One region of the Amycolatopsis plumensis genome, then DNA from elsewhere that is predicted to be linked to it. Evidence: riboswitches for the same ligand, from Rfam matches in the RefSeq annotation. Region 1 holds a riboswitch; the other holds the start of a gene.

Region 1 (7,570 bases):
GCGGCCTTCGGCGACGACGTCGTCGACCACTACCTCAACGCGGCGAAGATCGAGATCGACGCCTACAACGCCGCCGTCACCGACTGGGAGCTGATCCGTGGCTTCGAACGGCTCTGAGCCCGTCATCGGGCTGACCTCCTACCTGGAACCCGCGAAGTTCCTGGTCTGGGACACCGAAGCCGTGCTGCTGCACCGCGTCTACGTCGACTGCGTCGTCGCGGCGGGCGGTATCCCGGTGCTGCTGCCCCCGGTCTCCGACGCGTACGAGAAGCTAGTGTCCACTGTGGACGGGCTCGTGCTCACCGGCGGCGCCGACGTCGAACCCGGGCGCTACGGCGCCGAGCCGCACCCGGCCACCTACGTCCGGCCGGAACGCGACGCCTTCGAGTTCGGCTTGTTCGCCGCCGCGCGCCGAGCGGGTAAGCCGGTGCTCGGCGTGTGCCGCGGCCTGCAGGTGATGAGCGTCGCCCTCGGCGGCACGCTCACCCAGCACCTGCCGGAAACCAAGGGAACGACCGACCATCAGCCCGCCCCCGCGACGTTCGGCCGGGGGACCGTGACGTTGGCCGAGGGCAGCCGGGCGGCGGCGATCCTCGGGCCCGAGACCAAGACCCTCTGCTACCACCACCAGGCGATCGACCGGCTCGGCGCCGGGCTGGAGCCGGTCGGGTGGGCCGCCGACGGCACGATCGAGGCCGCTGAACTACCTGGTGAGTTCACCCTCGGCGTCCAGTGGCACCCCGAGCAGGACAGCGACGACGTCCGGCTGTTCCAAGCTCTCGTCGAAGCGAGCAAGGAGACCCGATGACCACGAGTTTCGACGTCCTGAACCCGGCCACCGAGGAGGTGGTGCGGACCGTCCCCCTGACCAGCGCCGAAGAGACGGACGCGGCGATCGCCCGCGCCCACGCGGCCTTCCCGGCCTGGCGTGACGTCACCCCGGGCGACCGCGCGCGGCTGCTGCGCCGCTTCGCCGACGCCGTCGAGGCCGACATCGAGCACCTCGCCCGGCTGGAGGTCGAGAACTCCGGGCACACCATCGGCAACGCCCGCTGGGAGGCGGGCAACGTCCGGGACGTCCTCAACTACTACTCCGCCGCCCCGGAACGCCTGATCGGCAAGCAGATCCCGGTGCCCGGCGGCATCAACGTCACCTTCCAGGAGCCCCTGGGCGTGGTCGGCGTGATCGTGCCGTGGAACTTCCCGATGCCGATCGCCGGCTGGGGCTTCGCGCCCGCGCTCGCCGCGGGGAACACCGTCGTCCTCAAACCCGCCGAGCTGACCCCGCTGACCGCCATCAGGCTGGCCGAGCTGGCGCGCGAAGCGGGCATCCCGGAGGACGTCTTCCAGGTGCTGCCCGGCAAGGGGTCCGTCGTCGGGCAGCGGTTCGTCGACCACGGGGGAGTGCGCAAGGTCGTCTTCACCGGCTCCACCGAGGTCGGCAAGCAGATCATGGCGGGCTGCGCGGCGCAGGTGAAGCGCGTGACGCTGGAGCTGGGCGGCAAGAACGCGAACATCGTCTTCGCCGACTCCGACCTGGAAAAAGCCGCCGCGACCGCGCCCTACGGCGTCTTCGACAACGCCGGCCAGGACTGCTGCGCGCGGTCGCTGATCCTGGTGCAGGCGAGCGTGTACGACCGGTTCATGGAGCTGCTGGAACCCGCGGTGCACGGCGTCGTCGTCGGCGACCCGGGCGACGAGAAGACCGAGATGGGCCCGCTGATCTCGGCCGCGCACCGGGCGAAGGTCGCCTCCTACGTGCCGGACGACGCGCCGGTCGCGTTCCGCGGCACTGCGCCCGAGGGCCGCGGCTTCTGGTTCCCGCCGACCGTCGTCACCCCGCCCGACCTGCGGCACCCGGTCGCCGCGGAGGAGGTCTTCGGCCCGGTCGTCGCCGTCGTGCCGTTCGCGGAGGAGGCCGACGCGATCCGGATGGCCAACGCGACCGAGTACGGCCTGTCCGGGTCGATCTGGACCCGCGACGCCGGCCGCGCGTTCCGGGTTGCGCGCGGCGTCGAATCCGGCAACCTCTCGGTGAACTCGCACTCGTCGGTGCGCTACTGGACGCCGTTCGGCGGCTTCAAGCAGTCCGGCCTCGGCCGCGAGCTCGGCCCGGACGCCGCCGCGGCGTTCACCGAAACCAAGAACGTCTTTCTCAGCACGGAGGAGTAATGGTCCAGCGTTTCGAAGGCCGCGTCGCGGTCATCACCGGCGGCGCCAGCGGCATCGGGCTCGCCTCGGCCCGGCGCCTGGCGAGCGAAGGCGCGAAGGTCGTCATCGGGGACCTGACGCCGGACTCGGGCAAGGCCGCGGCCGACGAGATCGGCGGCGCGTTCATCCAGACCGACGTCACCGACGCCGAGCAGGTCGAGAACCTGTTCCACAGCACGGTGGAGCAGTTCGGCTCGGTCGACGTCGCGTTCAACAACGCCGGCATCTCGCCGCCGGAAGACGACTCCATCCTCACCACCGGCATCGAGGCGTGGGAGCGCGTGCAGCGGGTCAACCTGACGTCGGTGTACCACTGCTGCAAGGCCGTCCTGCCGCACATGCAGCGCCAGGGCAAGGGCTCGATCATCAACACGGCGTCGTTCGTGGCGGTGATGGGCGCGGCGACGTCGCAGATCTCCTACACCGCGTCCAAGGGTGGCGTGCTCGCGATGAGCCGCGAGCTCGGCGTGCAGTTCGCGCGGGAGAACATCCGCGTCAACGCCCTGTGCCCGGGACCGGTGAACACCCCGCTGCTCAAGGAGCTGTTCGCCAAGGACCCGGAACGCGCGGCCCGCCGCCTGGTCCACGTCCCGGTCGGCCGGTTCGCCGAGCCGGAGGAGATCGCGGCCGCGGTCGCCTTCCTGGCCAGCGACGACGCCAGCTTCATCACCGCGTCGCAGTTCCTGGTCGACGGCGGCATCTCCGGCGCGTACGTCACCCCGCTCTAACGGCGCGTCTTGACGCCGTAGACGTCCTTGAGGAACTTCCAGGCGGCGTTGAGGCGCTTGCGTTCCTCGGAGATCGCTTTCTCGCGCCGGCGAAGGACGCGGGTGGCGACTTCGGAGGCGAGGAAGGCACCGGCGGCGAAGGTCAGGACGCCGACGATCAGGGTGAGGGCGATGACGGTGGTGGTCATGGTGACCAGCGTCGGAGCGCCGTGGGCGGGTTGTCCCTGCGCAAAGCTAGCGGGTTTCGTTAGCTTTGTGAGGTGACGCACTGGCGCGCCGGCGAGTGGGCGGAAGCGGTCCGGACGGGCATCCGCTCGCGGGGCCTGTCCCTGGACGAGGCCGCGCGGCGCATCGGCGTTCCGACGTCGACGTTGCGCAGCTGGATCGAGCACCGGCACGCGCCGAAGGTGACGGTGTTCGACCACTGGGCGCAGCTCGCCGAGGTCACCGGGCTCGGGGAGGCCGAGCTGCTGCGCGTCGCCGGCGTCCTGCCGGATTCGCTGGCTTCGCCGGTGCACGTCGCCCAGGCGGCGAAGGCGCTGCGGGAGGGCATCGACCGGGCCGGGCAGTTCCTCCGGCAGGCCACCGCGCTCGTCTACTCCTCGCCCGGCACGCAGGTCGCCAACGCGATCGCGGCGTCGCCGATCGACTGGGAGATGCGGATCCGCTCGGCCACCCGCGGCGACGAGGTCCGCGTCACCTACCACCACTACGTCGGGATCGTGCCGCCGCGGGACTTCCCCCACGACGACGCCGAGGTGCGCCGCATCATCGAGCACGACGTCCTCGGCGAGCTCTGGCGGCCGCTCGGGCTGTACTGGCGGGTCGCCGAGGTGCACGACTGGCACGAGCCGCCGCGGCTGGTCATCCAGGTGCCCGAGCAGGAGGCGACGCGGCCGTCGGTGCCGTCGCCGGTCGTCGCCGCGCCGCCGGTGGTCGTGCTGTCGCCGATCTGGGGGTACGGCGAGCTGCTGGCCTCGCTGATCGCCGACGGCCTCGGGTTCGGCAACGTCGACTTCCGCTACTTCGGCCTCCCCGACGCGATGGCCGACCGGGTCCGGATCACCGCGCGCGAGCTGGCCGAACCCGCGCCGCGGCTGGTGCACTCGGTGCCGCCGATCATGCTGCTGCACGGCCTGGCCGTGCCGGACCTGACCGGACGGCTCCCGGTCGTCGTCCGCTACGGCCCGCGGATGCGCGCGCGAGCGGCCCGCATCTACCGGTCGGCGCTGCGTGAGGCGGGGTTCGAGGACCCGCTGGAGGGGGCCCGGGCGATCGAGGAGGCGGTCGCGGTCCCGCCGGGCTGCGCGCACTTCGAGGTGACCCTGGCCGACGAGGACGTCTTCGACGGCGACCGGCCGTCCCTGGACCGGCTCAACGACTCGGTGGCCTGGCACGCCGAGCAGATCGTCGAGCAGGTCCTGCTGGGCGCGGGCCTCCCGCCGGTGCCGCTCGGCGGCCCGCTGAAGCGCCTGGTGCTGCCCTCCGGCCGGGTCCGGCGGCCGCCGGTGCTGGCGGGAAGCGTGGTGCGTCGCGTCGCCGGAACGCAGTGAATGACTCATTCCTGGCGTCCGACGCCAGGAATGAGTCATTCACTGCATGGGGGGCGCGCCGTCGAGCCGCGCTCGAAGACTGATGTGGTGTTGCCCGGGTGAAGTAGACGGCCGCGGGAAGCGGCAGGTACCGTGACCGTCACAACTGCAGATCGGGCCGTCGAGCCGAGGCGGGAGAGCCCTCACGAAGTCGGTGGGGCACCGAAGGAGCAAACTCCCCGGAATCTCTCAGGTACCTGCTACCGCTTCGCGCGAGGCCACTCTGGAAAGCAGGCGCACCCGCGCCTCACCCAAGGTGAAAGCCGCTGCACAGGCGGTGAAACTCTCAGGTGCCATGACAGAGGGGGAGTTCCCAGCGCACCGTTCTGCCCGGTGCCCGGCCCGAGGAGCTCCCCATCACTTCCACGCAGTTCGACGCCCGCCACATCGGCCCGTCCGAGGCCGAACGCGCGAAGATGCTGGCCGAGTGCGGCTACGGCAGCCTGGACGCCCTCGTCGGGGCCGCTGTCCCGAGCGCCATCCGCGCCACCCGTGACCTGCGGCTCCCGCCCGCCGCGTCCGAAGAGGACGCCACCGCGGAGCTGCGCGCCCTCGCCGCGCGCAACCGGCCGATGACGCAGATGATCGGCCTCGGCTACTCCGACACCGTGACCCCCGGCGTGATCCGCCGCAACGTCCTCGAGAACCCGGCCTGGTACACCGCGTACACGCCCTACCAGCCGGAAATCTCCCAGGGCCGTCTCGAAGCCCTCCTCAACTTCCAGACCATGGTCGCCGACCTGACCGGCCTGGCCACCGCGAACGCCTCGCTGCTGGACGAGTCGACCGCCGTCGCCGAAGCCGTTACGCTGATGCGCCGCGCGTCGAAGTCGAAGTCCAACAAGGTCGTCCTCGACGCCGAGTGCCTGCCGCAGACCATCGCCGTCGTGCGCACCCGCGTCGAGGCCCTGGGCATCGAGGTCGAGGTCCGCGACCTGCTCACCGGCCTGCCCGAGGACTTCTTCGGCGTCGTCGTCCAGTACCCGGGCGCGTCCGGCGTGCTGCGCGGCCGCGGCTTCTACCACGCGATTTCCGAGTCGGCGAAGGCCGCGGGGGCGCTGTTCACCGTGGCCGCCGACCTCCTCGCGCTCACCCTGATCACCTCGCCCGGCGAGTTCGGAGCCGACGTCGCCGCCGGCTCGACCCAGCGCTTCGGCGTCCCGCTCGGCTACGGCGGCCCGCACGCCGGGTACATGTCCGTCCGCGCCGGGCTCGAGCGCTCGCTGCCGGGTCGCCTGGTCGGCGTCTCGGTCGACGCCGACGGCAGCGCCGCCTACCGCCTCGCCCTGCAGACCCGTGAGCAGCACATCCGCCGCGAGAAGGCGACGTCCAACATCTGCACCGCGCAGGTCCTCCCGGCGGTGCTGGCCGCGATGTACGCGGTCTACCACGGCCCGGACGGCCTGAAGAAGATCGCCCAGCGCGTCCACGGCCTCGCCGCGGGCTTCGCGGACGCCCTGCGCCGGACCGGCGTCGAGGTCGTGCACGAGTCCTTCTTCGACACGGTCGTCGCGCGCGTCCCGGGTCAGGCCGCCGAGGTCCACGCGGCCGCCCGCGCGGCCGGGATCAACCTCGGTCACGTCGACGGCGACCACGTCCGCGTCGCCTTCGACGAGGTCAGCACCCCCGCGATCACCGCGAAGGTCCTCCGCGCGTTCGGCGTCGAAGAAGAGGTCAGCGATGGTGTCGCGCTGCCGAACGGCCTGGCCCGCGAGAGCGGCTTCATGGGCCACGAGGTCTTCGGCACCCACCGCTCCGAGACGGCGATGCTGCGCTACCTGCGGAAGCTGTCCGACCTGGACTACGCGCTCGACCGCGGCATGATCCCGCTCGGCTCCTGCACGATGAAGCTCAACGCCACCACGGAGATGGAGCCGATCAGCTGGCGCGAGTTCGCGGGCATCCACCCGTTCGCGCCGGCCGAGGACGCCGAGGGCTACCACGTCCTCGTCGCGCAGCTGGCCGAGTGGCTGGCCGAGGTGACCGGCTACGACAAGGTGTCGCTCCAGCCGAACGCGGGCAGCCAGGGCGAACTCGCCGGCCTCCTCGCGATCCGCGCGTACCACCGCGCGAACGGTGACGAAGCTCGTGACGTCTGCCTGATCCCGTCGTCCGCGCACGGCACCAACGCCGCGTCCGCGGTGCTCGCCGGGATGCGCGTGGTCGTCGTCAAGTGCACCGACGAGGGCAACGTCGACCTCGCCGACCTGCGGTCCAAGGTGGACACCCATCGCGACACCCTGGCCGCGATCATGGTCACCTACCCGTCCACGCACGGCGTGTACGAGCACGACATCGACGAGCTGGCCAAGATCGTCCACGACGGCGGTGGCCAGGTCTATGTCGACGGTGCGAACCTCAACGCCCTGCTGGGCCTGGCGAAGCCGGGCGAGTTCGGCGGCGACGTCTCCCACCTGAACCTGCACAAGACGTTCTGCATCCCGCACGGCGGTGGCGGCCCCGGTGTCGGCCCGGTCGCGGTGCGCGCGCACCTGGCGCCCTACCTGCCGAACCACCCGCTGCTCGACGCCGCCGGCCCGGAAACCGGCGTCGGCCCGATCAGCGGCGCGCCCTACGGCTCGGCGTCGATCCTGCCGATCTCCTGGGCCTACGTCCGGATGATGGGCGCGCCCGGCCTGACCGCGGCCACGAAGGTCGCCGTGCTGGCCGCGAACTACGTCGCTTCGCGGCTCGCCCCGCACTACCCGGTGCTCTACACGGGCCAGGACGGCCTGGTCGCCCACGAGTGCATCCTCGACCTGCGCCAGCTCACCAAGGAGACCGGCGTGACGGTCGACGACGTCGCCAAGCGGCTCATCGACTACGGCTTCCACGCGCCGACGATGTCGTTCCCGGTCGCCGGCACGCTGATGGTGGAGCCGACCGAGTCCGAGGACCTGGGCGAGATCGACCGGTTCTGCGACGCGATGATCGCCATCCGCGCCGAGATCGACGAGGTCGCTTCCGGGAAGTGGACTGCCGAGGAATCGCCGCTGCGGGGTGCCCCGCACACCGCGGAGACGCTGGTCGGCGAGTGGG
Region 2 (7,570 bases), 3.0 Mb from region 1:
GCCGCCTTGGTGGCGCCGTACGGCGTCAGCGGGCGCAGCGGCAGGTCCGGGGTGATCGTCGCGGTGCCGACGTTGCCGATCACCGCGTTGGTCGAGGCGAGCAGGAACTTCGGCACCTCGTGGCGCCGCGCGAGCTCCAGCAGCTCCTGGGTGACCAGGACGTTGTCGGCGAAGGTGTCCTCGGGCAGCTCGACCGACTTGAGCACCGACGTCAGCGCGGCGAGGTGCACGATGCCTGCGGTTCCGCGATCCACGGCCGCTTCGCGGACGGCCGCGTCGCGGAGGTCGCCGGTGACGACGCGGACGCCGTCGGTGTCTTCGGGGAAGGGGACCCGGTCCACGACGGTGACCGGGACGCCCCGGTCGCGGAGGGCGCGCACGACGGCCCGGCCGATGAAGCCGCTGCCGCCGGTCACGACCACGGACGTCCGATCAGGACCGTGCCCATTCGCCATGGGCGTCAACCTACCTGCCGTTCCTGTGCGCCCGCAGTGGGCATACGCAGAAGTGCGTATGGCCGCCCGAGGCCCCGGGTTGGTGTCCTTGACCGGTCACAGCAATGGGGAGGAAGGCACACCATGAAACGACTCTTCACCGTTCCGGCGCTCCTGCTCGCTTCGGTCGCCGGGCTGCTCGGCGCCCCGGCCGCGGCCCAGGCGGCCACGACCGACGTCGGAGTCATCCCGGCGAGCCGCTCGTGCCCGGCCGGCACCGAGGCCGTGGTGATCCGGATGGACGACGAGGACTCCGGCAACACGAACTCGCGCGGCGGGTTCATCGGCGCGGTCAGCAGCACGAGCACCACGGAGTTCTTCTTCTGCCGGGTGAACGGCACCGCGTTCCGCGGCGTCGTGCAGTCCGGCTCGTTCCGGCCCTACGCGGTCCTGAAGCTCGGGGCGAACTGCCCGAACGGCTCCCAGGAGTTCTCGCGGCGGTTCGACAACGAGGACGACAGCAACCGCAACTCGTTCTCGGGCAACATCTTCCCGAACTCCAGCGACAGCAACAACAACCAGTACTCCGCACCCGCGGGGATCAGCAGCATCGCGCAGTCGATGGTCAGCGCCGGGTCGAACACGACGATGAACGTCCGGATCGCCCGGTAGCGTCCGGTTCGTATCTCCTTCGGCTTTCCCGGGTCTTTTCCGACCGGGAGAGCCGAGGGGGATGCGGGATGAGCAGTGAACTGACCGCGCGGTGCCTGCACCGCGCACTCGACGTCGTCCACGAACTGAAGGCGGGACCGGCGGCGGGCCTGGCCGCGCTGGGCCGGCTCGTCGGCTGCGACGTCGTCGCGTGCACGAGCACCGAGCACACGACCCGGCGGCTGACCGGCACGGTGATCGACCGTCCGGAGCAGAACCTGCTGCGCCACCCGCGGTTCCGCGCGCAGGCCCACCAGCACCCGGCGTTCGCGGCCCACCGCGGCGGCCGGCTTCCGCTGGGGACGTCGGCCGCCCTGACCGACCTGGCGGATCAGCGCACGCTGCGGGCGCTGCCGCTGTACACGGACTTCTACCGGCCGCAGGGCACGGCCGACCAGCTGCTCTGCGTCGTCCAGGCCGACGACCGGCACGGGCGGATCCTGACGCTCAACCGGTCCCGGCCGGGCTTTTCCGCCCGGGACCGCGAGCTGGTGGACCTGCTCGCCCCGCACGTGGCCCAGGCGTTCGCCCGCGAGGAGCCGCCACCGGTCCGGCCGGTCACCGCGGTGCCGCTCGACGTGCTGACCACGCGGGAGCGCGAGGTGGCCGAGGCGGTGGCGCGGGCGGCGACCGACCGGGAGGTCGCCCGGCTGCTGGGAATCAGCCCGCGGACGGTGCAGAAGCACCTTCAGCAGATCTACCGGAAGCTGGACCTGACCAGCCGTGCCGAGCTCATGATTCACCTCTCACGGAGCTGAGGCGAACGCCTCCGGGGGCGGGCAGGAGCAGACCAGGTTCCGGTCCCCGGCCGCGCCGTCGATCCGCCGGACCGGCGGCCAGCTCTTCGCCGCCGTCGGCCCCGCCGGAAACACCGCGGTTTCGCGGCTGTACGGGCGGCTCCACTCGCCGGTGACGCACCGGGCCGTGTGCGGGGCCTGCCGCAGCGGCGAGTCCTCGAGGGGCCACTCCCCCGCCGCGACGCGGTCGATCTCGCCGCGGATGGCGATCATCGCCGCGCAGAAGCGGTCGAGCTCGGCGAGGTCTTCGCTCTCCGTCGGCTCCACCATCAGGGTGCCCGCGACCGGGAACGACATGGTGGGGGCGTGGAGACCGTAGTCCGCGAGCCGTTTCGCGACGTCGTCGACCGTGACGCCGGTGGCCTTCGTGAGCGGCCGCAGGTCGAGGATGCACTCGTGCGCGACCAGGCCGTCACGGCCGGCGTACAGGACCGGGTAGTGGCCGGCGAGGCGGCGGGCGACGTAGTTGGCGTTGGCCACCGCCACGAGCGTCGCCCGGCGCAGGCCCTCGGCGCCCATCATCCGGATGTACGCCCACGAAATCGGCAGGATCGACGCGCTGCCCCACGGCGCCGCGGTGACCGGGCCGACGCCGGTGGCCGGGCCGGCCGCCGGCTGGAGCGGGTGGTTCGGCAGGAACGGCGCCAGGTGCGCGCGGACGCCGATCGGGCCGACGCCGGGACCACCACCGCCGTGCGGGATGCAGAACGTCTTGTGCAGGTTGAGGTGCGAGACGTCGGCGCCGAAGCGGCCGTACTGGGCGACGCCGATGAGCGCGTTGAGGTTGGCGCCGTCGACGTACACCTGGCCGCCCGCGTCGTGCACCGCCGCGCAGACCGCGCCGACGGTGTCTTCGTAGACGCCGTGCGTCGACGGGTAGGTGAGCATGATCGCTGCGAGATCGGCCCGGTGCTCGTCCACTGTGGACTTGAGGTGGGCGAGGTCGATGTTGCCTTCGTGGTCGCAGCGGACGACGACCACGCGCATGCCCGCCATCACGGCGCTGGCCGCGTTCGTGCCGTGTGCGCTCGCCGGGATCAGGCAGACGTCCCGCGCGTGCTCGCCGCGGGCGCGGTGGAAGGCACGGATGGCGAGCAGCCCCGCGAACTCCCCCTGGCTGCCGGCGTTGGGTTGCAGGGAAACCGCGTCGTAGCCGGTGATCCGCGCGAGCCAGGCGCTCAGGTCGGCGACGACGTCCAGGAGCCCGGCGGCGTCCTCGGCCGGCGCGAACGGGTGCAGGCCGGCGAACTCCGGCCAGGTGACCGGCTCCATTTCGGCGGTGGCGTTGAGCTTCATGGTGCACGAGCCCAGCGGGATCATGCTGCGGTCGAGGGCGACGTCCTTGTCGGCCAGTTGCCGCAGGTAGCGCAGCATCGCGGTTTCCGAGCGGTGCGCGTGGAAAACCGGGTGCGCCAGGTACTCGCTCGTCCGCCGCAGCGGGGCCGGGAGCGCGTCCGCGGTGTCCGCGTCGAGGCCGTCCACATCGGACACCGAGACGCCGAACGCCTTCCAGACGCAGGAAAGCCGCTCGCGGGTGGTGGTCTCGTCGCAGGCGATGCCGATGTGGTCGCCGTCGATCCGGCGCAGAGAGATGCCGAGGTCGCGGGCCGCGGCGACGACCGCGTCCGCCCGGCCGGGCACGGCCGCGACGACGGTGTCGAAGAACTCGCCGTGCACGACCTCGACACCGCCCTCGGCGAGGCCGGCGGCCAGCACGGTGGCCATCCGGTGGGTGCGCAGCGCGATCGACCGCAGGCCCTCGGGGCCGTGGTACACCGCGTACATCGACGCCATCACGGCGAGGAGGACCTGGGCGGTGCAGATGTTCGACGTCGCCTTCTCGCGGCGGATGTGCTGCTCGCGCGTCTGCAGGGCGAGCCGGTACGCGGGCGCGCCGTCGGCGTCCTTCGAGACGCCGACGAGCCGGCCGGGCAGCTGCCGTTCGAGGCCCTGCCGCACCGCCAGGTAGGCGGCGTGCGGACCGCCGAAGCCGAGCGGGACGCCGAAGCGCTGCGTCGAGCCGATGGCGACGTCGGCGCCGAGCTCGCCCGGCGGCCGCAGCAGGGTGAGGGCGAGCGGGTCGGCGGCGACGATCACGGCCGCGCCGTGCTTCTTGGCCTCGGTGATGGTGAGGTCGAGCTCGCGGACCGCGCCGGACGCGCCCGGGTAGGACAGGAGCACGCCGAAGAAGTCGCCGCCGAGCCCGAGCCCGGTCAGTCCCTGGGAGAGGTCCTCGACGACGAGGTCGATGCCGAGGGGCTCGGCCCGGGTCCGGAGGACGGCGAGGGTCTGCGGGAGGGTGTCTTCGTCGACGACGAACCGGTTCGACGTCGCCCGCCCGGCCCGGCGCACGAGGGTCATCGCCTCGGCCGCCGCGGTGGCCTCGTCGAGCAGGGAGGCGTTGGCGACGGGCAGCCCGGTCAGGTCGGCGACCACGGTCTGGAAGTTGAGCAGCGCTTCGAGCCGCCCTTGGGAGATTTCCGGCTGGTAGGGCGTGTAGGCGGTGTACCAGGCGGGGTTTTCGAGGACGTTCCGCCGGATGACGGGCGGGGTGACCGTGTCGTGGTAGCCGAGCCCGATCATGGCGGCGGTCGGCCGGTTGCGGGCGGCCAGCGCGCGGAGTTCGGCGAGGGCTTGCGCCTCGGAGGCGGCGGGTGGCAGTTCGAGCGGCTGGGCGGAGTCCCGCAGCGACCGCGGGACGGCCCGCTCGGCGAGTTCGTCGAGGGAGGCGACGCCGATGAGGTCGAGAATGTGCTCCAGGTCGGCGGAATCGGGCCCGATGTGCCGGTCGGCGAAGGGAATGCCCTGTTCCAGGGAGGCGAGTGACGGATCCACGATGGCCTCCTGGAGACAGCGGGGGTGGACCGGGACGGCGGTGTCCTGGTCCTCCCCGCTCTGTCTGACCCCGAGGGGCGCCTGAGAGTTTCGCCCGCAGGTTGAGCCGGGCTTGCACCGTCGGCGGGGCCATCAGGCTGTGTCCTGACGACCCGCTTTCCAGAGGCGTCTCGTCCGCGCGGTCCAGGGTGCCTGAGAGGTTCCGGGGAGGACTTGCTCCTTCGGCGCCGAGCTCAAGGTGTGGCTCGGACTCTCCCGCGCGGATTCGTCGACCGCACGGTGAACCTTACTCTGCCCGCCGCGGTGGTGATCACCCGGTCTTGCGGGCGTTGCGGCGCTGGGTGAGTTCGTCCGGTTCGTGCGTCTCGACGATGCCGCCGTCGGCGCGTTCGGCCGGGAATTCGTGGATCGTGCCGCTGATTTCCTGCATCGCGCCGCTGACGGCGATGCCGAAGACGCCCTGGCCGCCCTGGAGCAGGTCGACGATTTCCTCCGGCGACGTGCACTCGTAGACCGTGGTGCCGTCGGAGAACAGCGTCACCCGGGCCAGGTCGCGGACGCCGCGGACGCGCAGGTGGTCGACGGCGACCCGGATGTTCTGGAGTGAGACGCCGGTGTCCAGTAGCCGCTTGACGACCTTGAGGACCAGGATGTCCTTGAAGGAGTACAGCCGCTGCGAGCCGGAGCCGTGCGCGGTGCGGATGCTGGGCGCGACCAGCTTGGTCCGGGCCCAGTAGTCGAGCTGCCGGTAGGTGATGCCGGCGATCTGGCACGCCGCCGGACCCCGGTAGCCCACCAGCTCGTCGGGCAGCGAGTTGTCGGGGAACAGTTCCCCTTGCTCACCAGTCGCGACCTCGACAGGCTGCTTCTCGGAACCAGCCTCGACCACGCAAGCCTCCCCTCGCCCGACCTGGCGGCCGGCGAATGACAGCCGGAGGAGTCCCAGGAGCGGGACCCGCCGGAGATCAACCGCCACGATCCGGCCCCAGACCGTGAATCACACCGTGGCGATTTCCCTTCTTCGACGGTAAGCGCCCGGACAGTGCCGGTCAACGCGACGCGCGGCAAGCCCAGGCGGTCGGCTGACCCTTTGAGCCGTTTGCTGTACCCCCTGCGGCGTGGTTCAAACCCCTTGACCCGTTTTACTCAGCCAAGTAACTTGTTACTCATGCAAGTAAACACCGACCTCATGGCCGAGATGGGCCTCAGCCCCGCCGAGGCCGCGCGCCGGGCGCAGATCATCGGCGCCACCATCGGCGTGCTGTCCGACCTGGGCTACCGGCGGACCACGTTCGCCAAGATCAAGGAGCGGGCCGGGCTGAGCAGCACCCGGCTGATCTCGTACCACTTCACGAACAAGGCCGGCCTGATGCAGGCCGTGCTCAGCACGGTCGTCGAGACGAAGGCCGGCTTCCTCACCGAACGCACCGGCGGTGGCCTCGACCCGGCCGATCGGCGCGGTTACCTGCGGGCGCACATCGAGACGTCGGTGGCGTTCCTGCGTGCCTACCCCGAGTGCGTCCGAACACTGTCGGAGCTCGCGGCCAACGCCGACGACGCCGACGGCTGGGTGATGACGAAGGTGCTGGTCGACGACCTGCGCGTGCACGGGCTGGCCCGCCAGCTCAAGCAGGGCCAGGCCGAGGGCGTCTTCGGCGAGTTCACGCCCGAGGTGATGGCGATGTCGATCGCCCAGGCCATCGACGGCGTCGCCGCGGCCTACGCCGCCGACCCGGAGCTGGACCTGGAGCAGTACGGGCGCGAGCTGGCGGACACGTTCGTCAAAGCGACGGCGCCGTGAGGGCCCGGTCGAGCCGCTCTTCGATGCGGGCCTTCGGGAACGCGCCGACGATCGTCTCGATCGGTTCCCCGCCGCGGAAGAGGATCATCGTGGGCAGGGACATGACCTGGTAGGAGCGGGTGGTCTCGGGGTTCTCGTCGGCGTTGATCTTGCGGACGGCGAGCTCGCCGTCCCGCTCGGCGGCCAGCTGCGCGAGCACCGGGCCGACCATCCGGCACGGGCCGCACCAGGTGGCCCAGAACTCGACGAGCACGGGGACGTCGTGAGCGAGGACCTCGGCGAAGGTCGCATCGGTGACGTCGGTGACTGCGGACATGGGGGCTCCTTCAGGGGCGCGGGGACGCGGGCACGACACACGGATCGGGCGCCTGCCGCTCGAGGGCGGCGGCGAGTTTCGCGGCCAGTTCGCCGCGGATGCCGCCGAGGCGCGCGAGGAGGGCGTCGGCTTCTTCGAGCTTGCGCCGGTAGACCTCGATCGAGTTCGCGCAGGAGTCGCCGGTCTCGTGGCCGCTGCGCAGGCACTCGACGAACGGGCGGGTCTCTTCCAGCGTCAGGCCGACGGTCTGGAGGGTCTGGATCTCCTTGACCAGCTGGAGGTCGTCCTCGTCGTACTCGCGGTAGCCGTTCGCCGCACGACGGGTCCTCAGGAGGCCCTGGTCCTCGTAAAACCGCAGCGCACGGGTGGTGACCCCGGTGCGCTGCGCCAGTTCTCCGATCCGCATGCCCTCGACGCTAGACGTTGACGTCCACGTCAAGGCAAGTTCTCACGTGTCGGCTTCGATGGCGAAGGTGTTGCCGTCCGGGTCCTGGAACCAGGCGATCCGCCCGCCACCGGCCCGGACGGTGATCCCCCTGGCGTCGTGTTCGAGCTGGTCGTAGCGGGTGAACTCGACGCCGGCCGCGGTGAGTTCGTCAACGATCTCGTCGAGGTCGTCGACGTACCAGGTCGCCAGGGTGGCCGGGCTCTTCCCGGCGGTGACGGACTGGTACAC

What was found. A riboswitch is a leader RNA that binds a small molecule or an ion and turns the genes downstream of it on or off. The one in region 1 is predicted to bind glycine.
Region 2: another riboswitch for glycine. It lies ahead of gcvP (aminomethyl-transferring glycine dehydrogenase); the one in region 1 lies ahead of gcvP (aminomethyl-transferring glycine dehydrogenase).

What each region holds. Positions count from the first base shown of each region.
Region 1 covers NZ_JBHSJY010000001.1:4,965,567-4,973,136, forward strand. Annotated here, with positions in the region: gene ACFPLC_RS24020 (glutamine synthetase family protein) at 1-117, shown strand, start outside; gene ACFPLC_RS24025 (gamma-glutamyl-gamma-aminobutyrate hydrolase family protein) at 98-808, shown strand; gene ACFPLC_RS24030 (aldehyde dehydrogenase family protein) at 805-2,172, shown strand; gene ACFPLC_RS24035 (3-oxoacyl-ACP reductase) at 2,172-2,939, shown strand; gene ACFPLC_RS24040 (hypothetical protein) at 2,936-3,127, opposite strand; gene ACFPLC_RS24045 (helix-turn-helix domain-containing protein) at 3,200-4,492, shown strand; glycine riboswitch at 4,654-4,747, shown strand; gene gcvP (aminomethyl-transferring glycine dehydrogenase) at 4,888-7,570, shown strand, end outside.
Region 2 covers NZ_JBHSJY010000001.1:7,917,029-7,924,598, forward strand. Annotated here, with positions in the region: gene ACFPLC_RS38170 (NAD-dependent epimerase/dehydratase family protein) at 1-455, opposite strand, end outside; gene ACFPLC_RS38175 (hypothetical protein) at 579-1,106, shown strand; gene ACFPLC_RS38180 (helix-turn-helix transcriptional regulator) at 1,175-1,903, shown strand; gene gcvP (aminomethyl-transferring glycine dehydrogenase) at 1,892-4,777, opposite strand; glycine riboswitch at 4,947-5,045, opposite strand; gene ACFPLC_RS38190 (MerR family transcriptional regulator) at 5,088-5,666, opposite strand; gene ACFPLC_RS38195 (TetR/AcrR family transcriptional regulator) at 5,946-6,578, shown strand; gene trxA (thioredoxin) at 6,559-6,894, opposite strand; gene ACFPLC_RS38205 (MerR family transcriptional regulator) at 6,905-7,300, opposite strand; gene ACFPLC_RS38210 (VOC family protein) at 7,343-7,570, opposite strand, start outside.